One region of the Aminobacter sp. P9b genome, then DNA from elsewhere that is predicted to be linked to it. Evidence: predicted binding sites of a transcription regulator. Region 1 holds the regulator's gene; the other holds the start of a gene.
What was found. The regulator LexA, encoded in region 1, represses DNA repair genes until DNA is damaged. The targets are predictions, from matches to a motif close to TGTTCNNNNTGTGTTCNG.
Positions count from the first base shown of each region.

Region 2: a site for LexA is predicted at 6,512-6,529, ahead of WHT83_RS08340 (DNA recombination protein RmuC). Genes of this name have one in related genera too.

Region 1 is NZ_CP150082.1:3,470,061-3,482,063, forward strand. Features, by position in the region: gene WHT83_RS17075 (TolC family protein) at 1-871, opposite strand, end outside; gene WHT83_RS17080 (hypothetical protein) at 871-1,089, opposite strand; gene WHT83_RS17085 (hypothetical protein) at 1,685-1,975, shown strand; gene WHT83_RS17090 (response regulator) at 2,328-3,005, shown strand; gene WHT83_RS17095 (HAMP domain-containing sensor histidine kinase) at 3,163-4,350, shown strand; gene WHT83_RS17100 (porin) at 4,828-5,886, shown strand; gene lexA (transcriptional repressor LexA) at 6,133-6,849, shown strand; gene WHT83_RS17110 (ComEC/Rec2 family competence protein) at 6,886-9,129, opposite strand; gene gltX (glutamate--tRNA ligase) at 9,466-10,890, shown strand; gene gltA (citrate synthase) at 11,070-12,003, shown strand, end outside.
Region 2 is NZ_CP150082.1:1,688,274-1,700,276, forward strand. Features, by position in the region: gene WHT83_RS08305 (LLM class flavin-dependent oxidoreductase) at 53-1,054, opposite strand; gene WHT83_RS08310 (LLM class flavin-dependent oxidoreductase) at 1,151-2,203, opposite strand; gene WHT83_RS08315 (DUF6481 family protein) at 2,422-2,850, shown strand; gene sugE (quaternary ammonium compound efflux SMR transporter SugE) at 3,051-3,365, opposite strand; gene WHT83_RS08325 (hypothetical protein) at 3,524-3,649, opposite strand; gene WHT83_RS08330 (cation diffusion facilitator family transporter) at 3,805-4,773, shown strand; gene WHT83_RS08335 (GFA family protein) at 4,801-5,205, shown strand; gene WHT83_RS08340 (DNA recombination protein RmuC) at 5,213-6,478, opposite strand; gene def (peptide deformylase) at 6,582-7,112, shown strand; gene fmt (methionyl-tRNA formyltransferase) at 7,258-8,193, shown strand; gene WHT83_RS08355 (GNAT family N-acetyltransferase) at 8,190-8,699, shown strand; gene truA (tRNA pseudouridine(38-40) synthase TruA) at 8,723-9,475, shown strand; gene WHT83_RS08365 (transporter) at 9,460-10,056, opposite strand; gene dapE (succinyl-diaminopimelate desuccinylase) at 10,071-11,258, opposite strand; gene WHT83_RS08375 (DUF805 domain-containing protein) at 11,404-11,775, opposite strand; gene WHT83_RS08380 (DUF805 domain-containing protein) at 11,768-12,003, opposite strand, start outside.

The DNA.
Region 1 (12,003 bases):
GCTTGCGGATCGCTTCAGCTTCGACTTTTTCGGTGGCCTCGATGCGAGGCAGGGCTTTCGGCAATTGAGCCGGGATCTTGTAGCTTAGATCAGGTCCCCATACGCCCATCTCACGGGTCAGTTCCTCGCGCGCGGTCGCCGCTTGCAGTCTGGCGGCGGCCAGCCGATTGGAAACCTCGGCATAAAAAGCGCTGGCCCTCGCCTGGTCGAGCTTGGTGGCCGCGCCCGTTTCCCCAAGACTGCGTGTAAGGTCTGCGGCAGCGTCTGCAGAGCCGCGAGCTTGCTCGAGGAAGCCGACGTGCTGCTTTGCCGCCACAGCCTCGTAATAGGCTTTGCGCGTGTCGGCTGCGAGCTTGAACGTCGCCGCCATGGCGCGATATCGGGCGGCCTGGAATTCGCGCTCGGCCGCATCGCGCCGCGCGGGCAGGGTCAGCAGCGAAAGAATGCTTGCCGCAACACGCCGCTCGATCTGCAGATCGCCTTCGGCAAGTGTCTGACCAACCGACACCACCGGGTTGGGCAGCAGGCTTGCCTCTACGAACGACGCCTCGGAAATGCCCAGCGCGTTGTATTCGGCCTGCAGGCCCCGATTGTTGTAGAGCGCCAGTTGGACGGCGCTGTCGGCCGTAAGAGGCTTGGACAATATGGCCTTCACATCCTTGGCGGCCTTGGCAGCATCAGCCTTCGAAGCGATCTTGACCGTCTTCGCACCAAGCGCCGAAGAGACCTCTGTCGACACCGGCGCCATGCCTGCGTCTGGAGTGAACGTGGCGCAACCGGCAAGCGAAAGCGCGATGACGCTGACCGAAGCCAGGCGTCGGAAGGAAGAAGCGCAACCGAGGGCGCTGCCGGGCAATGACATGAACGGCATCACTGCACCTCAGGCTTTGGCGCGACACGCTCGTTGATCTCGGCCCACGGCCTGGGTTTTACCGGAACATAATTCGCCGAACCGGCAAAAACCGACATGTAACGCGCCGACCCCAGCGGTGCATCGGCATCTGCTGGCGCGTATCCCGGCTCGATGTCGGGATACGCAGAACAGGCGGAAAGGAAGGCGGCCGCAGCCGCTAAGGCCAAGAATTTCATCAGGTTCCTCGAGACTAGGTCCAGGGGCAGCAAGCGGAAGGCGATTCACCGTCGACCGCGGCAGGAGGTTCAATTTAGCCAGATATTGTTTTGAGCCTTAAAGTATATGCTGCAACCACCAACAATACTTACTTCTAGAAGCATCGATAATATATACTCTTTGTCCAAAACTCTATTGACATAGCTAAGCGTATTCGCAAAAGGCCTCAACAATTAAATTTATACATTTTTGTAATGTTTATTTACAAAGACGCGCTTTGCACACGGACATGAATTCTAATGTCCATTTGACTTTCGCCAGCGTAATGCGTCGCCGAATGAGGATCGCGCATGACGGGCGGCGGCGCATCCGGCCACCGCACCAAAAGGGCAACGCTTGTAGCCATGCTTGCAGGCAGCAGGCCTGCCTGGGCTACGGCGAACGCCAGATCAGGCGCACCCAAAGCTGCGACGCAGGCTGAATGCCTTTGGCGTCGGAAGAATCACAAAAATGTAAGTCCTCAGAAAACAGGCTGCCAAGATGGGCAGATATCCCTGTTCCATCGAGTGGTTCCACTGAGTCTGGCTCCATTCGTTGGAATAGAAAGGAAAACAAATGAAAACAACACTTGGCTACGCTCTGGTTATCCTTGCAGCAATGTCCTCCTCCAGCTTTGCCAACAGTGGATTTACGCAGGAAAGGTCCACGTTGGACCGGCTTCTCCAGGGTCACGGGACGCCGGGAGAAGCTGCAACGTCTGTGTCGAACCCGGATATTTCCTATCGGGTTCGCGAGGACGGCAAGCTGGTAAAGACCAACAGCCGCTACGGAACCGCCGAAGTTGTCCGGCCGAACTGGTGGTTCGGGATGACGACCCGCGAGCGCGAGAGCCGTGGTCTATACTAAGCGGGCCCTGCTGCCAGAATTGCATCTGATGCTCCCTCACCGCCCTGCGGTGAGGGAGCACACGTTTCCCCTCACCCTCACGAAGCCATCACCAAGTCGTTATGGCCAAGCTCCGAATCGACAAATGAAAGTCACGAAACCAACACAGTAGGGCGTGAAGCACGACGTCGCTACGACATCCGATTTGCACCAAAATCACTATAAAAACAAAAATAATTATAGAAGTATATTTCATCAAAGACACTGGATTATCATTATTGTTTCAACACAGTTAGAAAACAATTTTCCACTTTCTGTCGATTGGAATGAGCCGTTAGTGAGAAAACCACAATGGCTACATGGAAGAAGAAAAATGAGGATACTTCTTGTTGAAGATGATGACCGTACAAGCAAATATATATCAAATGGACTGATATCATCTGGACATACCGCAGATGTTCTCAATGATGGGCGCGATGCGTTGTCACTCGGTGTACGCGAAGTTTATGACGTGGCGATCGTCGATCGTATGCTACCTGGCCTAGACGGCCTGTCCCTCGTCCGTGGACTGCGCGCAGCCGGCACAAAGACGCCGATCATCTTTCTGACGTCCATGAGCGGTGTCGACGACCGGGTTGAAGGTCTGGACGCGGGGGCAGACGACTATCTGGCAAAGCCTTTTGCCTTTTCGGAACTCCTCGCCCGGGTCAATGCACTGGGACGACGGCCGCCGATCACCCAGGAGAAGTCCAAGCTCAAGGTAGCCGATCTCGATCTCGATCTCTTTCGCAGGCTGGCAAAGCGAGGCGAGACGACGATCGAACTCCTGCCGAGGGAGTTCGCGCTGCTTGAACTGCTGATGCGCAATGAGGGACGTGTGCTCACCAAGACAATGTTGCTCGAGCGCATATGGAACTTCAATTTCGATCCGCTGAGCACGGTCGTGGAAACTCACATCAGCCGCCTGCGGGCGAAAATCGACAAACCATTCGAAGTACAGCTCCTGCACACGATCCGAAACACCGGATACAGCATGCATGGCCCGCGCTAGTATAACGCGGAGCACTTCAATCCGCATAGCAGCACTGTACATAACAATATTTTTGCTCTCACTGATCGGAGCAAACATTACTTCATACAATATGATCTCGGCCTATCTCTACGAACGGCTCGACTCGAGCGTCCGGGAGCGTTTCCAAGAAATATCGATGGCCTATGAAGCCAGAGGCCTTTCCGGCGCCACGGCGATGATCGCCAGCCATGGCTTGACGCTTACTGCAGAACACAGTGTCTACACGCTCCTGTCGAAAGACGGCGATGTGCTCGCTGGAAACGCGGGCTTTGCCGACGTCCCGTTGGGCTTGTCTACGCGGACGCCGACCTATCACAACGAGTCACTCGCAAACTACCGGCTGTTTCGCGAAGAACTGGGCGACGGCTACAATCTTGTCGCCGGCTTGAGCTACGACGACACCTACCGGCTGAGAAAGATCGCTCTCTTCAGCTTTGGCTGCGCAACAGCGATAGTCCTTGCCCTGGGCCTGGGAAGCGGCGCAGTGCTTGCATTTCGAACGCGTCGTCGCATTGCTGCTTTGTCAGACACGATGAAGGCCTTCGGAGCGGGAGAACTCACAACGCGTCTGCCGGTCTCCCCGCAAAATGACGACATCGACACACTGGCACGCGAGATCAACTCCACGCTGGTGCAATTGGAGTCGAGCATTGCTGCGATGAAGCAGGTTACGACCGACATCGCGCACGATCTAAAGACCCCGATTGGTCGGCTGCTGCTTTTGCTTGAAGCCGCTTTGGATAGCCCCGATCAGGCGTCGGCCGAGACGCATATTGCAACGGCAATGGACGAAGTCACGCAGATTGCCAATACCTTCGAGGCTCTCCTTCGAATTTCGCATATTTCATCCGGTGCGCGGACATCGAGGTTCGTCAGCCTGGATCCATACGAGATCATAAAGGACATATACGAAATCTATCAGCCAATAGCCGAGGATGCCGGGCGCTCCATGAATCTGGAGCCTGAAGATCGAGCCAGCAGGTTTGCAATCAGCGCCGATCGCGATCTACTGAGGCAGATGTGCGTCAACCTGGTGGTAAATGCCATTAGGCACACCCATGAAGGAGCCTCGATACGGCTCGGCGTCAGCTATGGCCACCGCTCCTGCTCCATCCTGATTGCGGACACCGGTCCGGGAATTCCAGCGGAAGAGCGACACAAGGTGTTCAAGCGCTTCTATCGGCTCGAGAAAAGCAGAACGACCGAGGGAACCGGCTTGGGTCTCAGCCTCGTGAAGGCGATATCCGATTTCCACGACGCCTCGATTTCGCTGGCCGACAACGCGCCTGGCCTCGTGGTCGAGATAAAATTCTCGCAAGCATAATACAGAAGAAAAATCTCCGCCCGTGGAGGTCAGTCACACGGGCGGATAATTATTCACGCTGTTTGAACGAGCAGCAGGTATCTGCCTGAACAAAGAGATATTGCAATACTAATTTTGAGCAGACCTGTTCCTAACTTTACAAAATTGTATTGTCGCAGGATAACCGTCCAAACAACTGAGCTTGGCATCGCAACGGCATTGCATTCGAATCGAACCTTTCAGATTCGCCACGGGCCTTGACGGTCCGACACCGGTTTCAGTCTGCTCTTTTGACAGTCGCATCGAAACAAGAACCAGGTTCCTTGGGCTTTCCCACCGGAGAATTGCGACAAAACTGCAACACATGAATGACGTCAAAACAACGGGATGTATTTCTTACAGATATTTAAAGTTGGCATCGGCTCGACGTAAAGCAGGTGCCTTCCTGATCATTTCGGTCGCTTGCATGCGACTTGCCAACAGAATTGAGAGGACGAAATGATTAGATCTTTGCTGCTTGCCACCGTCGCGGTCCCGACTCTATTGCAAGGCCAGGCATATGCTGCCGACGCTGTCGCTGTGGCAGACCCGGAACAGGCCGAATATGTGCGCGTTTGCGATGTCTATGGTCCGGGCTTCTTCTACTTGCCCGGCACCGAGACCTGCCTGCGTGTCTCGGGCTATGTCCGTTATGACATCGGTGTCGGCGAGCTTCTCGGTTCCGATGTCGATGGCGATGGAAACGGCGACACCTACTACAAGCGCGCGCGTGCTGCTCTGCAGACCGACGCCCGTTCGCAGACCGAGTTCGGCACTCTGCGGGCCTATATGCAGGTCAACTTCGACTACGACAGGGGCGGCGCAATCTGGAATTACGAAGATATTTCCGGAACTGGCAGTGCCATGTACATCAACCATGCCTATCTCGAGCTTGGCGGCTTCAGGGCAGGCATGACGGATTCGGTTTTCTCGACGTTCACCGACTACGCTGGAGACGTCATCAACGATTGGTTGCTGGGCTTCGGTCCTTTCCGCACCCAGCAGATTTCCTACACCTATACCGGCCCACTCGGGTTCGCCGCCACGATCGCTCTCGAAACGGGGTCCGGAACGAACGCTGTCGAAGATTACGTCCCGAACGTCGTCGCCGGCGGCTCGTTCACCCAGGGCTGGGGCAAGGTCGCCACGGTTGCCGCCTATGACAGCCGCAACGATGTGTGGGCAGGCAAGGCGCGGGTCGACGTCGATGTGACGGACACCATTTCGCTGTTTGGCATGGTCGGCTACAAGTCGGAGGCAGACACCCGCAACTACTACGGCAACTGGGGCGGTTCCTGGGCCGTCTGGGGCGGCGGTTCGGCCAAATTTGGCGAAAAGACACGCTTCAACGCACAACTCGCCTACGACGACGACAGCAATCTCGTGGCGGTCGCCAATGTGGCCTACACTCTGGTTGAGAACTTCGTCGTCACTCCCGAACTCGTCTATGCGGACAATCTGGACGATGCCGGCGACGGCTCTGTGAGCGGGTTCCTGCGCCTCCAGGCCTCATTCTAAACAGAAGACGGGGAGCAACTGCTCCCCGTCTTCGACAAGCAATTCTGGCGGGCGTCGTCGCGGCGCCCTGACCGCCCTCCGAGCCCAAAGGCCGTTCCAGCAATACGGAAAATTCAGCCTGCACGCTACGCAGGGCTTCGCCGCCGGCGTCGGCCCCTTCAGGAAATATAAACAGTTGCAGAACACAACTGGAACAGATAGCGTTTGTTCCGGGTTTGTTTTTCTTTTGATTCCTCAGGGGTGGCCATGCTGACGCGCAAACAACACGAGCTTCTGCTGTTCATTCACGAGCGGCTGAAGGAAGCAGGCATCCCGCCATCCTTCGACGAAATGAAGGAGGCGTTGGACCTCGCCTCCAAATCCGGCATCCATCGGCTGATCACGGCGCTCGAGGAGCGTGGTTTCATCCGCCGCCTGCCCAACCGGGCACGTGCGCTTGAAGTGCTGCGCCTGCCCGATTCGATCGCGCCCGGCCTCAACGCGGCACGAAAGTTCTCGCCGAGCGTCATCGAGGGCAGCCTTGGCCGTAAACCGGAGCCATCGCGATCGTTCTCGCACGGCAATGACGACGACGTCGGCGCGGCGGTCACCATACCGGTCATGGGGCGCATCGCCGCCGGTGTGCCGATCGACGCGATCCAGCACAAGACTCATTCGATTTCGGTGCCGCCGGATATGATCATGGGCGGCGAGCATTATGCGCTCGAGGTCAAGGGCGATTCGATGATCGAGGCCGGCATCTTCGACGGCGACACGGTCGTCATCCGCAGTTCCAATACCGCCAATCCCGGCGAGATCATCGTCGCATTGGTCGATGACGAGGAAGCAACCCTCAAGCGCTTCCGCCGCAAGGGCGCCTCGATCGCCCTGGAAGCCGCCAATCCGGCCTATGAAACCCGTATCTTCGGGCCTGACCGGGTCAAGGTGCAGGGTAAGCTCGTCGGGCTGATCCGCCGCTACTGATCCTTGCATGCATGTCGGGAGCGCATTGCGCGCGACCTACTGAGCTGGCGTTGCCGGCTCCGGTGCGCCCTGACGTTTACTTTCCCGCCGATAGGGCGGCAGTCCCCTCGCCTCGCGGGAGAATTCTCGTTGCGCATGCCAGGGCCGGTATGGCGTGGCCACAGCGTGGCGGATGTCGACCTGCTGAGGAACGCCTCCCCCGCCAGGCGTCAGGAATATCGCCGCACTTCCCAAGCGTGCCAATTCACGGCTGGTGAGAACGATCGCAGCTGAGTGCGTACACACGTTGACTGCAGTGGCGTCGTTGACGACAAGAAGGTCAGCGGTGGCACAGGCGCGCCTGGCGGCTACCGCGCTTTCTGCATGAGCAACCTGCACGCCCGAGGGGTGCTCGACGAGACACAAGCCGTCGGCGCAGGAAAAGGCAGTGCCACTGCCGGAAGGGCTTGCGACGCCTGGGCTGGTCGCATTGTTCCGCTTGCTCTGGTTCGCCGGCCCCAGGCGCGTGGGGCCGACCACGTCCTCGGTCACCAAGGCACGTTTCCAATTGTCGATTGTGAACTGGTTTGGCCGAGCACGATTGACTGCAAGCCTGCCTGCACCAACCGGTACGCCCATCAGGCGCGCGTCCTCCGAGACCAGCACGTCCGGCGCTTCCGCATTCATCAATGCCAGCAGGGCGAGAGCCGCAAGCGGCAGAGCGGCAACGCGCAGCCAGGTCGTGGCCATCGATGCGATGATCAGCGCCACCGTGACAAGGACGACCGAATGCGTCGACACCAGCCCGACCGCGTCGACAGGCGAGTGCTCGGAAAACCATTTGGCCAGCGCGATCATGGCCGTCAGGCCGGCACCCATCGTATCGAGGAAGATGCCATCGAGGCGGAACGGCATGAAGAGGCCGGCAAGCACGGCAAACGGCATGACCAGTACCGAGACGATCGGCATCACTGCCAGATTGGCGACAAGACTGAGCGGCGAGACGCGCTGGAAATGCCAGGCGCCGAAGACAGCAGTGGCAAGACCTGCGATCACCGAGGTCGCGGCAAGCCCGACCGCCATCGTAGCCAACCAGCGCCACAGCTTTGAGGGCATCGACCGCTGGATGGCCGGTTGAGCTTGCTGCTCACGCCGATCGGACCACCAGGCATAGGCGCCGACAAGTGCTGCAGTCGCGGCAAACGACATCTGGAAGCTCGGGCCGACCACCTCGTGCGGCGAGATGACGATGACCACGATGGCCGAGATCGCCAGATTGCGCATGGTCAAGGAGGCCCTGTCGAACAGCACCGCCGTCAGCATCACAGCCAGCATGATGAAGCTGCGTTGCGCTGCGACCTCCGCCCCGGAAACGAACAGATAGCCCGCTGTCGCGGCCAAGGCGGCGCTTGCCGCGTATTTCTTCACCGGACGATGCGAGGAGAAGGCTGGAAAGGCGGCGAAGCCCAGCCGCATCAGCAACATCACCGTGCCGGCGACCATCGCCATGTGCAGGCCCGAGATCGAAATGATGTGGTAGAGGCCGGTGCGCCGCAGCGCCTCGTTGACGTCTTCCGGGATGCCGCCACGCACGCCGACGACCAGCGCCGCAGCAATTTCCCCTTCAGCACCACCGATGCGATCGCGAATGCGCTGGGCGATGCGGTCGCGCGCGTTTTCCACCCAGGCTGATGCCTGGCCCACGGCCGATGGCGGCTTAGCAGCAGCGGCAAGCTCCGGACCCTTCATGAAAAAGCCGCTGGCGCCGATGCCATCGAAATAGCTTTCGAAGGAGAAGTCGTAGCTTCCCGGGCGCACCGGGCCTGACGGCGGCATCAGCCTGGCGTAGCCTGTCACTTGCGAACCGGCCCTCACGCCTTCGGGGACCTTGCGGGCGATGAGCCGCACGCGATCCGGCGCATAGCGCAACACCGGCCGTTCGGTCGCCAGGATATCGAGGGTCAGGCGCAGACGGCCGTTGTCGAGGGTATCTATCTCGACTACCCGCCCTGTGATGCCGGCCGATATCGCCGCGCCGAGCATCTTGGTTGCCATCCGTTCCGTTTCAATCTTGGCAATGGCCATGCCGAGCAGGCAGATGGCCGCAGCAGCAAGCGCGTAATAAGCCAGCCTGTTCGTACGCGTCAGAAATGCGAGCACAGCCAATAGCGCGAAGGCTGCGGCCAGCGGTACAAGGGGCGGTTCGGCACGAAAGCTGAAATAGGCAAGCGCCCCGATCGCCAGAAAGACCGGCACGAGCAGGAATGCGGCGCCACGATCGAGTTCGGTTTCGATAGCCACGCGAGTGGCTCGCATGGACGAGCGGAGAGCGGCACCTTGGTCCGACCATGGCGACGACCGGGGAAAATAGTGCCGTGGCGCCCGCGGCGAGGCGTCGCCCGGGGCATCAACCTCAAGCGCGCTCGGCCGTGCCCATGCCACGGCGGGCGCAACGGGGCCGCCCAGCAACGCGCGCTCGCTGGTCTCGACCACCGGAATGTTACCGGATTCCCCCTCCCGCACGCGGTCGCCCATCGGGCCTGCCTCTTGCGCCCCAGACCTTCTATGCTACATCAACGCCACCGAAACGCCATGCGCCGCCGGTCTTCGGCCAAGCGCGCTATGCCTCCCTTGGAAATCGCCATGTCCGTCGTCACCCGCTTCGCCCCCTCGCCCACCGGCTACCTGCACATCGGTGGTGCGCGCACGGCTCTCTTCAACTGGCTCTATGCCCGCCACACCGGCGGCACCATGCTGCTGCGCATCGAGGACACCGACCGCGAGCGCTCGACCGATGCTGCCACCGCGGCAATTCTCGAGGGCCTCACCTGGCTCGGCCTGACCTGGGAGGGCGAGCCGACCTCGCAATTCGAGCGCGCGCCGCGCCACCGCGAGGTCGCCGAGGAGCTCGTCCGCATGGGCAAGGCTTATTACTGCTACGCTTCGCAGGACGAGCTGACCGAAATGCGCGAGAAGGCCCGCGCCGAAGGCCGTCCGCCGCGCTACGATGGGCGCTGGCGCGACCGCGATCCGGCGGAAGCCCCGGCAGGCGTGAAGCCGGTGATCCGCATCAAGGCGCCGACAGAGGGCGAGACGCTGGTGCGTGACCGCGTGCAGGGCGACGTGCGCTTTCCCAACAAGGATCTCGACGATTTCATCATCCTGCGCTCGGATGGCGTGCCGACCTACATGCATGCCGTCGTCGTCGACGACCATGACATGGGCGTCACCCACATCATCCGCGGCGACGACCACCTGACCAACGCCGCGCGCCAGACGATCATCTATGTCGCCATGGGCTGGGATGTGCCTGTCATGGCCCACATCCCGCTGATCCATGGTGCCGACGGCGCAAAGCTGTCCAAGCGCCATGGCGCGCTTGGTGTCGATGCCTATCGCGCCATGGGCTACCTGCCCGAGGCATTGCTCAACTATCTCGCCCGCCTCGGCTGGAGCCATGGCGACGACGAGGTGATGAGCATCGAGGACATGATCCGCTGGTTCGAGATCGAGGACGTCAACAAGGGTGCGGCGCGCTTCGACTTCGCCAAGCTCGAGGCGCTGAACGGCGTCCACATGCGCCAGATGGACGACAGGAAGCTGTTCGACATCTTTGTGGCGACCTTGCCCTACCTGCCCGGCGGCGATGCGATCCTCGCCAGGCTCGACGACAAGCGCAAGGCGCAGCTGCTGGCCGCCATGCCCGGTCTCAAGGAGCGCGCCAAGACGCTGATCGAGCTTGCGGATGGCGCAGGCTTCCTGGTTGCCGAGCGTCCCTTGCCTCTCGACGACAAGGCGGCAGCGCTTCTGGCCGGTCCGGCCAAGGATGTGCTCAAGGGCGCGCACGCGGCGCTGGCCGGCGTCAACGAGGACTGGAACGCCGCTTCGGCGGAGGCAGCGATCCGCGAATTTGCCGGGCGCGAGAACGTCAAGTTGGGAGCCGTCGCACAGCCCTTGCGTGCAGCCCTGACGGGCAAAAGCACGTCTCCCGGCGTGTTCGATGTGTTGGCCGTCCTGGGGCGCGACGAAAGTCTAGCCCGCATTTCCGATCAAATCGATTAGGTCAGCAGTGCTTTCCTAGTTTTGCATTGAAATGAGGCTATTGCGGTGCAACATTGCGGCAACAGGTCAATTTGAAAGCAGCGGGGAAGCTGGGGGCTCGGACATTCCGGGCCTAACGGGTTGCCTTGTTATGAAGATTGCGCCGCCCAGGGCGGCAACTCAGCACTAAGGAGTATGCGATGACTGATTCGACCGCCAAACTGGAGTTCCGCGGCCAGACCCACGAGTTCAAGGTGCGCGCCGGAACGGTCGGACCAGATGTGATCGACATCGCATCGCTCTACGCCACCACCGGCGCTTTCACCTACGACCCCGGCTTCACCTCGACGGCGAGCTGCGAGTCGGAGATCACCTTCATCGATGGCGATGCCGGCATCCTGCTGCACCGCGGCTATCCGATCGACCAGTTGGCCGAGCACGGCGACTTCCTCGAGGTCTGCTACCTCCTGCTCTATGGCGAACTGCCGACCAAGTCCCAGAAGGACGACTTCGACCATCGCGTCACGCGCCACACCATGGTGCATGAGCAGATGTCGCGCTTCTTCACCGGTTTCCGCCGCGACGCGCACCCGATGGCTGTCATGTGCGGCGTGGTCGGCGCCCTGTCGGCCTTCTATCACGACTCGACCGATATCTCGGATCCGCACCAGCGCATGGTCGCTTCGATCCGCCTGATCGCCAAGATGCCGACGATCGCGGCGATGGCCTACAAGTATCATATCGGCCAGCCCTTCGTTTACCCCAAGAACGAGCTGAACTTCGCGGCCAACTTCCTGCACATGTGCTTTGCCGTGCCGTGCGAGGAGTACAAGGTCAATCCGGTGCTCGCCCGCGCCATGGAGCGCATCTTCATCCTCCATGCCGACCACGAGCAGAACGCCTCGACCTCGACCGTGCGCCTCGCCGGTTCCTCGGGCGCCAACCCGTTCGCCTGCATCGCCGCCGGCATTGCCTGCCTGTGGGGTCCGGCCCATGGCGGCGCCAATGAAGCGGCGCTCAACATGCTGAGCGAAATCGGCCATGTCGACCGCATTCCGGAGTTCGTCGCCCGCGCCAAGGACAAGAACGATCCGTTCCGCCTGATGGGCTTCGGCCACCGCGTCTACAAGAACT
Region 2 (12,003 bases), 1.8 Mb from region 1:
CGCTTCGCGCCGATTCACCTTCTCCCACAAGGGGAGAAGGTAAGACACCAGACTACGCCGCCTTTGCCAGTGCGGCGCCGACTTCCGCCAATATCTCGTACGACCGCTTGCGCGCGACATGGTCAAACACCTGCGCGGTCACCATCAATTCGTCAGCACCGGTTCGCGCAATGAACGCCTCCACGCCGCGGCGGACGGTTTCGGGCGAACCGACCACCGCGCAGGCGAGCGTCTGCGACAGCATCTGGCGGGCGACCGGGTCAAGGTCGCGCTCGTAGCCTTCGACCGGGGCCGGAAGCCTGCCTGGGCGGCCGCTGCGCAGATTGACGAAGGCCTGCTGCACCGAGGTGAACAGGAGCTTCGCCTCCGCGTCGGTCTCCGCGGCCACGACATTGATGCCGGCCATGACATAGGGCTTGGCCAGCCGCTCCGAGGGCTGGAAGCGCGAGCGGTAGATCTCGATCGCATGGTCGAGCTCGGCGGGCGCGAAATGGGAGGCGAATGCGTAGGGCAGGCCAAGCATGGCGGCGAGTTGCGCGCCATAAAGGCTGGAGCCGAGCACCCAGACCTCGACCTGCTCGCCCTCGCCGGGTACGGCGCGGATGCGCTGCTCCGGCGTCGCCGGCTCGAAGTAGCCCATCAGCTCGACGACATCCTGCGGGAAATTGTCGACGCCGGCTTCGAGATTACGGCGCAGGGCGCGTGCGGTCAGCATGTCGGTGCCGGGCGCCCGGCCGATGCCGAGGTCGATTCGGCCGGGGTGAAGGGCGGCCAGCGTGCCGAACTGCTCGGCGATCACCAGCGGCGCGTGGTTGGGCAGCATGATGCCGCCGGCGCCGACTCGGATGGTGCTGGTGCCGGCCGCGACATGGGCGATGACGACCGAGGTCGCAGCACTCGCGATGCCGGCCATGTTGTGGTGCTCGGCCAGCCAGTAGCGGTGGAAGCCGAGTGTCTCGGCGTGGCGGGCGAGGTCGAGCGTATTCCGGAGCGATTGCGCGGCAGTGCTGCCTTCGGTGACCGGCGAAAGGTCGAGGACAGAAAGGGTGGTCATGATGCAGCTCCGGCGGGTGGGGACCCGCCGGATATAGGAACCACTATCCTCGCAAACAAACCTTCCCGCTCAGGGTAAGTTTTGGTCCAGCCGGATTCAGGCTGCCGGACCGGCGGGCGAGGCGCCAAGTTCCTTGCGCACCAGCGGCGCCACCTTGGTGCCGTAGAGCTCGATCGCTTTCATGATCTTGTCGTGCGGCATGATGCCGATCGCCATCTGCAGCAGGAAGCGGTCGTTCTTGAACAGCTTGTGCTGTGCCACGATCTTTTCGGCCACCACCTCCGGGTTGCCGACGAACAGCGCGCCTTGCGGCGAACGCGATTGGTCGAAATGCGCCCTTGAAGTCGGTCCCCAGCCGCGCTCGCGGCCGATGCGGTTCATCACCTCGGCCTGCGGTTGGTAGAAGTCGTCGGCCGCCTGCTCGGTGGTTTCGCCGACGAAGCCATGGACGTTGATGCTGGTGGCAAGCTTGGCCGGGTCCTGCCCGCCGCGCCGTGCCGCCTCGCGATAGAGGTCGAAAAGCGGTGCGAATCGTGCCGGCTCGCCGCCGATGATGGCAAGCGCCAGCGGCAGGCCGAGCACGCCGGCGCGCGCTGCCGATTGCGGCGTGCCGCCGATGGCGATCCAGATCGGCAGCTTGTCCTGATAGGGGCGGGGATAGACGCCGCGATCGTCGATCGACGCGCGATGCGTGCCCGACCACGTGACGCACTCGCTGTCGCGCAGCGCCAGCAGCAGGTCGAGCTTTTCGGCGAACAACTCGTCGTAGTCCTCGAGGTTGTAGCCGAACAGCGGGAACGATTCGATGAACGAGCCGCGACCGGCCATGATCTCCGCGCGGCCGCCGGAAAGCTGGTCGAGGGTGGCGAATTGCTGGAACACGCGCACGGGATCGTCGGAGGAAAGCACGGTGACGGCGCTGGTCAGCCGGATGCGCTTGGTGCGCTCGGCTGCGGCAGCAAGCGCGACGACCGGCGCAGAGGCTGCGTAATCCGGGCGGTGGTGCTCGCCAAGACCGAACACATCGAGCCCGACCTGGTCGGCCAGTTCGATTTCTTCGATGAGATTGCGCAACCGCTGATGCGGTCCAATGGCTCCCGGGCCTGCTTCCGGGCTGACGTCGGCAAAAGTGTAAAGGCCAAGTTCCATATCGCTGGTCCTGTCGCTGTCATTCGTGCTACAGGTAGCCATCGCTCCACGAAGCCGCCAGATGCGGACTAGTGAACAATCCATATCGAGATTGGCGCCAAAGAGCGTTTCCTATCCGCAACAACACGCGAATTCATGGGAGACATGCCTTTTTGGCGCTTGAACTCTGCCTTTGCGCGCGTATGTAAGCGGCGCGAAGTGACTCCAGGGAAATCAAATTGGCAATCTACAGGGAAAAAGACGTCTTCGAACGGCGTAACGCCGCCAATGACGCAAAGAAAGCTCTCCTCGAAAAGTACAAGGCACGCCCGGCAGCTGACGATCCAGCGGTTGTGGCACGCCAGGCTGAACGCAAGGCGATCCTAGAGGCACGCGCCATCCGCGAAGCCGAAAAGGAAAAGCTGCGGCAGGAACGCTTGGCTCGTGAAGCCATCGAAAAGGCCGAACGCGAAGCCAAGGCCGAAGCTGAACGCCTGGCCGCCGAAGAGGCCGCGCAGGCGGAAGCCAAGGCACGCGAGGCTGAAGAGGCCGACCGTATCAGCCGCGTGCTCTCCGACGAGGCTGAGCGCAAGGCCAAGCGTGACGCGCGTTACGCAGCGCGCAAGGCGCGCGGCAAGCGGATGCCGCCTTCGGCCAATTTCGGCTGATTGCAGGACACATTCGCCTGAAAGACGCATCGGCCTGCTAGCCAGGTCCGATTGCGCGAATTCTCATTGCTGGTGGTTCGCGACCGGGGTTTTGCCAAGCCCGGGGCGCGGGCCGCTTTGGCGTGTCCGCAGGTCAGCCGGCATGCAGATTGCTGTGGCCCGCCCGGTTGGGCAGGCCAGGCCATTTCGCGACTGCGCGATCAGGCGACGAGCTTGAGGCCGACGATGCCGGACACGATCAGGCCGATGCAGGCAAGGCGGAGCGCCGTTGCCGGCTCTCCCAGAAGCCAGATGCCAAGCATCGCCGTGCCGACCGTGCCGATGCCGGTCCAGATGGCATAAGCCGTGCCGACGGGCAGCGTCTTCAGCGCCAGGCCGAGCAGGCCGAGGCTGACGATCATCGAGGCGATGGTGAGGACAGTCGGCATCGGCTTCGAAAAGCCGTCCGTGTATTTCAGCCCGATGGCCCAGCCGATCTCAAACAGTCCAGCAAGAAACAGATAAGTCCAAGCCATGGAACGCTCCATTGGATGGCGGGTCGTCCCGACCGGTTTTTGGGGGAGGCGCAAGATCGTTCCTGCGCCAGGATAGATGGGGTTTTTGGAAGAAGAATCAACCAGACGCCCGGCCGAGACCGGGCGTCTGGTGATTGATATCAAGCCGAGACCAGAGCCTACTTGTCCTTGATCTTGGTGGCTTGCACCGGAGGCGCCTTGAATGCCGGCGCTGGCGCAGGCTTCTTGGCGTCTTTTTTGGGTTTCCGGGCTTCTTTCCCGGCTTTCATCGCACCCTTGGCCATGATTCGTTTCTCCCGCTGCTGAGACACGAAGTGAAACGCGAAGTTGTCTCGCTTGCAAGAGGGGTGTTGAGCCACCAGCCGCTTGTTTCGCAGCCACGAATTGGCTTGAGCCCAGCCCGGCGCCCGCTACAGTTGCCTCTCGCGAGGAACTGACGGTGGCACACTCCGGCTCCAGATTTGTGATCTTTGCGGCAATCGCCGGCAACCTGCTGATCGCCGCCACCAAGTTTGTCGCCGCCGCGTTCACCGGCAGTTCGGCGATGCTGTCGGAAGGCGTGCACTCGCTGGTCGACACCGGCAACGGGCTTTTGCTGCTCTATGGGCTTCGGCGCGCCGCCCAGCCGCCCGACCGCTTGCATCCATTCGGCCATGGCCGCGAGCTCTATTTCTGGAGTTTCATCGTCGCACTTCTGGTCTTTGCGCTCGGTGCCGGCGTCGCCTTCTATGAGGGCGTGATCCACATGCTCGATCCCGAGCCGATCGAAAACCCGCTCGTCAATTACGTGGTGCTTGGCCTGTGCATGGTCTTTGAAGGTGGCTCCTGGCTGGTCGCGCTCAAGGAGTTCCGGCGCAGCAAAGGCAGCCTCGGCTACATCCAGGCCGTGCGGCGCAGCAAGGATCCCAGCGTCTACACCGTGCTGTTCGAGGATAGCGCAGCCCTGCTCGGGCTGGTCATCGCGCTCATCGGCATTTCCGCGGCGCAGTATTTCGAGCAGCCCTGGATGGACGGCGCCGCATCCATCGGTATCAGCCTGATTCTCGCGGCGACGGCGGTGTTCCTCGCCCGGGAGAGCAAGGGGCTGCTGATGGGAGAGCCCGCCTTGCCCGATATGCAGGCCAAGATCCTGGAGGTTGCTCAGGCCGACCCGGCGGTCGAAAAGGCCAACGGCGTTCTGACGGTGCACATGGGGCCCGAGCAGATCGTCGCCGGCCTCAGCCTCGATTTTGTCGACCACATCTCGGCGGCCGATATCGAAACCTGCGTCGAGCGGCTGGAGAACAAGCTCAAGGCGGAAGTTCCCGAGGTAAGCGCGGTCTTCATCAAGCCGCAGACTTCCGAGCGCTGGCGCGAGCGGCGGGAAAGGCTTGTGACCGGGGATACGGCGGCGCCTGAGACGGAATAGAATCGTGAGGAAAAGGGAGGAATTTCAATGAAGATTGAAGGCGGCTGCCATTGCGGCGCCATCACCTACACGGCCGAGGTCGACCCCGAGAAGACGGCGATCTGCCATTGCACCGACTGCCAGAAGCTGACCGGCACGGCCTTTCGCGTCACGGTTCCGGTCGCCGAGGACAAGATCGCGTTCTCGGGCAAACCCAGGATCTACGTGAAGACAGGTGAGAGCGGCAACAAGCGGGCACAAGGCTTTTGCGCCGAGTGTGGGTCGCATCTCTTCGCCACCTCGGTCGGCGACGGTCCGAAGGTCTACGGCCTCAGGACCGGTACATCCAGCCAGCGCGAGCAACTGGTTCCGCGCAAGCAGGTCTGGCACCGCTCGGCCCTGCACTGGCTGCCCGCATTCGACGGCATGGAGACGGTCGAGAAGCAGTCCTAGCGACGCCTTATTCGCTTTCCTCGACCACTCGCAGCCTGAGCTGGCCCGTCTTGGAGTCGGCGGCGCGGCCATTCGGCGTTTGAGGTTTCGCGGCTTCGTCCGATTCGCCGGCATGCGAGGCGCCGAATTCCAGTGCCTCGATCTTTTCGCCGCGCTTGGTGACCTTGGACGACGACACCAGGATGTCGTCGATGTCCTTGCTGGCCTGGCCGAAATGGGTCTGCAGCTTGCGCACGCGCTCGTCGAGGCGCCCGACATCCTCCATCAGGCGGATGACTTCGCCCTGGATCAGGTGCGCCTGCTCGCGCATCCGCGCATCCTTGAGGATCGCCTGGATGACCTGGATCGACAGCATCAAAAGCGATGGCGAGACGATCACGATGCGGGCGCGATGCGCCCGGTGCACCAGTGATTCGAAATTCTCGTGGATCTCGGCGAAGATCGATTCCGACGGCACGAACATGAACGCCGTGTCCTGCGTCTCGCCCGAGATCAGGTACTTGTCGGCGATCGCCTTGATGTGCACATCGAGATCGCGCCGGAACGCCTGCGCGGCATATTTCTGCGCGTCTGCAGCGCCATCGACGTCGGCTGCGGCACGGATGGCGTTCCAGGCCTCGAGGGGAAACTTGGCATCGATCACCAGCGACGGTGCGCCATTGGGCATCTTGACCAGGCAGTCCGGCCGGTTGTTGTTCGACAGCGTCGCCTGGAACTCATAGGCGCCGAGAGGCAGCCCGTCGGCGACGATCGCCTCCATCCGCGACTGGCCGAAGGCGCCGCGCGTCTGCTTGTTGGACAGGATCGCCTGCAACTGCACCACCTGGCCGGCGAGCGACTGGATGTTGCCCTGGGCGGTGTCGATGACGGCGAGCCGCTCCTGCAGCTTGGCGAGGCTGTCATGCGTCGACTTAGTCTGCTCGGCCATTGTCTGGCCGATACGCCCGGTCATGGCGTCGAGACGCTGGCCCAGCGACTGCGTCAGCTCGGCCTGGCGCGCGCCGAAGATGTCGGCAACCGTGCCGAGCCGTCCCTGCATTTCCGCCTGCGCCTGCAGGATGCCGGCCATGCGGGCTTCCGCGTCGCGGGCGTGATCGGCGGCTTCGGCGGCGGCCACTGCGCGCGCCTTTGCCGATCGCCACAAGGCGATCATGAGGACGGCGAGCAGGATCACGAACAGCAGGGCGCCGAAACCAAGCGCCTGGCCGAGCGTGATGATGGTGGCGCCAAGCTGGGCGATGGGAGCGGACAAGATGCTGGAAAGGTCGTTCATGGCCGGCACCATAACCGATTCGCATCCTACGGTCAGATCAAAACAGGAACATCGCCCCATGCCACCGGTTGACGGTTTTATTCCGACATCTTAGTTGAGGCACATGACTATCAAGCCGCTGATCATCCTTCCCGATCCACTGCTGCGCGAGCTTTCCAGGCCCGTGGAGCGCATCGACGACGACGTGCGCAAGTTCGCGCGCGACATGCTCGACACCATGTATGACGCGCCGGGCATCGGCCTTGCCGCCATCCAGGTAGGCGAGCCGCTGCGCATGCTGGTGCTCGACCTTGCCAAGGAGGGCGAGGAGCCGGCGCCGCGCGTCGTCATCAATCCGCAAGTGCTTTCGCGCAGCGACGAACGCTCGGTCTACGAGGAAGGCTGCCTGTCGATCCCCGACTATTATGCCGAGGTCGAGCGTCCGTCGGCGGTTCGGGTCAAGTATCTCGACGAGAACGGCAAGGAGCAGGAGGTCGAGGCCGACGGCCTGCTCGCCACGTGCCTCCAGCACGAGATCGACCACCTCGATGGCGTGCTGTTCATCGACTACATCTCGAAGCTCAAGCGCGACATGGTGCTGCGCAAGTTCAAGAAGCTCGCCAAGGACCGTCCGCCGAGCCGCATGGTGGGTTGATCCCGCTCTGTTTGCCTCAAAGCTTGCGACGCGCGACATCCGCGACTTCGACGGGCTTGACCTCAGGCTCGTAAACCCGTTTGAAGCGGAGGCCTGAACGGTTGGCCGTCGCCGGCCGGGCTTAGCTCCTGGACTGCATACCCTCATGAGCCTTCGCGTCATCTTCATGGGAACGCCGGATTTTTCCGTGCCGACGCTGCGTGCGATCGCCGAGGCTGGCCATGAGGTCGTCGCCGTCTATTCGCAGCCGCCGCGCGCCGCGGGCCGTCGCGGACTGGAGCTCACGCCCTCGCCGGTGCAGCGCGAGGCCGAGCGGCTGGGCATCGAAATACGCACGCCGCTTTCGCTGAAAAGCGACGCAGAGCATGCGGCATTCGCCGGGCTCAAGGCCGATGTCGCCGTGGTCGTGGCCTATGGCCTGTTGCTGCCGAAGGCCATTCTCGAAGGCACGCGATTGGGCTGCTACAACGGCCATGCTTCGCTCCTGCCGCGCTGGCGCGGGGCCGCACCCATCCAGCGCGCGATCATGGCCGGCGATGCTGAAACCGGCATGATGGTCATGCGGATGGAAGAGGGATTGGACACCGGACCGGTCGCGCGACTTGAAAAAGTCGCGATCGGACCCGACATGACGGCTGGCGAGTTGCACGATCGTCTGATGGCGGTAGGTGCCTCGCTCATGGTAGAAGCGCTGGCTGAGCTCGAAGCGGGCAGGCTGGAGACGGTGCCCCAGGCCAGCGAAGGCGTGACCTACGCCAAAAAAATCGATAAAGCGGAGACGCGGATCGATTGGACCTTGCCGGCGACGGCGGTCGACAACAATATCCGCGGCCTGTCGCCATTTCCCGGCGCCTGGTGCGAATTCGAGATCGGTGGACGAACAGAGCGCTTGAAAGTGTTGCGCTCGCAACGTGCCGCCGGACAAGGAGAGCCGGGAACGGTTCTCGACGACCGGTTGGAGATTGCCTGTGGCGAAGCCGCCGTCAGGCTGGTCGAGGTACAAAGGGCGGGGGGAAAACCCGTCACCGCGGATGAATTCCTGCGCGGTGCCAAGATCGAAAAAGGAATGAAGTTGTCATGAGCATGATGTCGATCCGGGCGGCAACGCCCCGCGACCGCGAGGCGATCCGCCTCGTCGAGGAACACGCCTTCGGGCAACAGGCCGAAGCCGGTCTCGTCGATGCACTGGTCGCCGAGGGCGACGCGGTCGTCGAACTGGTGGCCGAAGAAGACGGCGACGTTGTCGGCCACATCCTGTTTTCGAGGCTCTATGTCCAAAACGGCGGCAAGACCGTTCCGGCAGTTGCGCTCGCACCGCTGGCGGTCGAGCCCGATTTCCACGGCACCGGCATCGGTGGCGCGCTGATCCGCGAGGCTCATATCCGCCTCAAGGATGGCGGCGAGACGCTGGCCGTGGTGCTCGGCGATCCGGCCTATTACGGCCGCTTCGGCTACACGCACGACCGCGCGGCCAAATTCGAAAGCGACTACCAGTGCGAGGCGCTGCAGGCGCTGGCCTGGGGCGATGCGCCCGAGACCGGCGAGCTGGTCTACGCCTCGGCCTTCGGTACGGCTCTGGCCGCGTAAAGCGGCCGGAGTTTTGACAGCACATGCCGCGCTATCGCCTTGATATCGAATATGACGGTCGCGGCTACGCCGGCTGGCAGCGACAGGCCGGGCTGCATACGGTGCAGGCGGCGATCGAGCAGGCAATCCTGAAATTCTCCGGCGATGACATCTCGCTGCGGGGCGCTGGCCGCACGGATGCCGGCGTGCACGCGTCCGCCCAGGTCGCCCATGCCGACCTCACCAAGGCATGGGCTGACGACAAGGTGCGCGATGCCGTCAACGCGCATATGCAGGCTGCCGGCGAGACGGTATCGGTGCTCGCCGCCCGGCAAGTGCCAGACGATTTCGACGCCCGTTTCTCCGCCACAGGGCGCCATTACATCTACCGTATCCTCAATCGCCGCGCGCCAGCCGCACTGGAACGTGGCAGGGTCTGGTGGGTGCCCAAACGCCTCGACCACGAGGCGATGGCAGATGCAGCCAAGCTCCTGCTCGGGCGGCACGATTTCACCACTTTCCGCTCGACCCAGTGCCAGGCCAACAGCCCTGTCCGCACGCTCGACCGGCTCGACGTCACGCGGTCCGGCGACATGATCGAGGTCAGGACTTCGGCTCGCTCGTTCCTGCATAACCAGGTCCGATCGATGGTCGGCAGCCTGAAGCGGGTCGGCGAGGGCGGCTGGACGGCCGACGATCTCAGGGCGGCACTTGAGGCGCAGGACCGCGCCGCCTGCGGACAGGTGGCGCCGCCGGACGGTCTTTACCTGACAGGCGTGGATTATGCGGGTACGTAGATCCCGAACATCGACTGCAGCGAAAACAGCACCAGCAGCGACACCAGGAACATGCCGGCAAAGACTGCCGAGCCGACCGCAGCCCCCTTGCTGATCGCCGCGTTGGTCATGCGCCAACTGAGCACCATCGACAGCACGAACAGCGCCAGCGACAGCCCTGACGTCGCGCTCTGCGCCGCCGGCATCAGCATCCGGAGCAGCGCGGCGGGCAGCATCAGCCAGGCGATGATGGCCGAAGCCCAGTTGCTGGCCACGACATAGTGCACGAAACGGTCGCCGACGCCGGCGCGGCGTGCCACCAGGGCAAAGACGATCAGCGGCAGGACCCAGGCACCGATGTCGACCAGCGCCAGCCGGACGACGATGCCGAAGCGGCCTGCAAATGCGGTCGATTGCAGGGCAAGCTCGTCGGAGACCCCGACCCAGCCGATGATCAAGGCGGGCACGGCGATCAGGATGGCGAAGAACGAGTTCCAGAACCCGTCGGCGCTGAGATCGAGCAGGCGCAGGCCGTCGGCCTTGCCCAGCATCAGCCGCCAGGCACCGGACAGATATTGCTGGATTTCACTGCTGCCCAACATCGCGTCCTAAGCTGTCATCCGAACCAGTCTTCCAGGAAGCGCTGGTAGACCTGTGTCAGCATTTCGAGTTCGGCAAGCGGCACGCGCTCGTCGACCATGTGCATGGTCTTGCCGACCAGCCCGAATTCGACGACCGGGCAATAATCCTTGATGAAACGCGCATCCGACGTGCCGCCGGTGGTCGACAGTTTCGGCTTGCGGCCGGTGACCGCCTTGATCGAGCCCGCCAGAGCGTCGACCAGCTTGTCGTCGCGGGTCAAAAAGACATGGCTCGGCGTGTCGCGCCAGGTCAGCTCGAATTCGATCGGCTCCTTGCGGCCCTTGCGGTATTTCTTCCGGCCGCTCGCCTTGTCCAGGCGATTGTGGATCTCCGCCTGCAGCGTCTCCACCGTCCAGGTGTCGTTGAAGCGGATGTTGAAGGCTGCCGTCGCCTTGGCCGGAATGACGTTGGTGGCCGGATTGCCGACGTCGAAGGTGGTGACCTCGAGGTTGCTCGGCTGGAAATCCTTGGTGCCCTTGTCGAAGGCAGGGTTGAGCAGCGCGTCGACCAGCGTCATTAGGCCGCGCACGGGGTTGTCGGCGAGGTGCGGATAGGCGGCATGGCCCTGTCGGCCGTTGACGGTGACGACGCCCGACACCGAGCCGCGCCGGCCGATCTTGATCATGTCGCCCAGCATATCCGGGTTGGTCGGCTCGCCGACCAGCGAAGCGTCCCACTTCTCGCCGCGTGCGGCTGCCCATTCGAGCAGCTTGACGGTGCCGTTGATCGCGGGGCCTTCCTCGTCGCCGGTGATCAGCAGCGACACCGATCCTTTCGGGCCGCCATTGGCCTCGACATGGCGCGCCACCGCCGCCACGAAGCAGGCGATGCCGCCCTTCATATCGACGGCGCCGCGGCCATACATCTCGCCATTGGCGATGGCTGCCGAGAACGGCGGGTGCGTCCACGCCGCCTCGTCGCCGACCGGCACGACGTCGGTGTGGCCGGCGAACATCAGGTGCGGTCCGTTACCGGAACGGCGGGCATAGAGGTTCTCGATGTCGGGTGTGCCCGACTCGGAGAAGGTCGGGCGGTCGACGGCGAAGCCGAGCGGCTTCAGCATGGCTTCCAGCGCCGTCAGGGCGCCGCCTTCAGCCGGGGTGACCGACGGGCAGCGAATGAGGGCGGCAAGGTTCTCGGCGGGATCTGTAGGCAGTTTCATGGCCACAGCGATAATTGAATCGTCCGGCCCTGTCACGACGTTCGGTTGCTCCGGTGAACGCCGAGTTAAGCCTCGCTACAGCGTCGCCCGTCACGACCTGTCATGGGAAGGCGCAGGCTCGCTCGTTGGGCCTCACAGGAAGGGTCTATTGCGGCGCGTTGGTCTGGTGGCCGAACTGGTTCGGGCCCGGCGTTCCCGGATAGAAGCAGAGCGCGATGAAGGCGAAGATCGAGATCACCGGGATGAACAGCGCCACCGCGAAGAGGCCTGGCTTGTCGAAATCGTGCAGGCGTTTGACGCTGAAGGCGATGTGCGCCCACAGGAAGACCAGGAAGCTCAGGCCGAACAGCATCGACCATAACTGGGCCGCGCCGCTTTCGGGATGCACGCGCATGAACTGGTAGAGCGGGAACGACATCGTCACCAGCATCAGCAGAAAGCCGAGCACGTAGGCCGCGCGGTTCACGCGGCCCGAGAATCGGAAGAACAACCAGAAAAGCTGGGATTTGTCAGGCAAGTGGGTCCGGTCCGTATTCATTTGCGCCGCGGTCGCCTTCAAGGATCCCGAGTTCTACCACGATCCAGACAGTGCCGATGACCGGAACTATTGCTATCAGGCTCCACCAGCCTGTTTTGCCGCGATCATGCCAACGCTTCGCATAGACCGCGAGCGCCATGTACATCATCAGGAGGCCGAAGACAAAGGAGGCTGCCGCGCGAGCAAAAAAAACGGCCATGTCGGGGT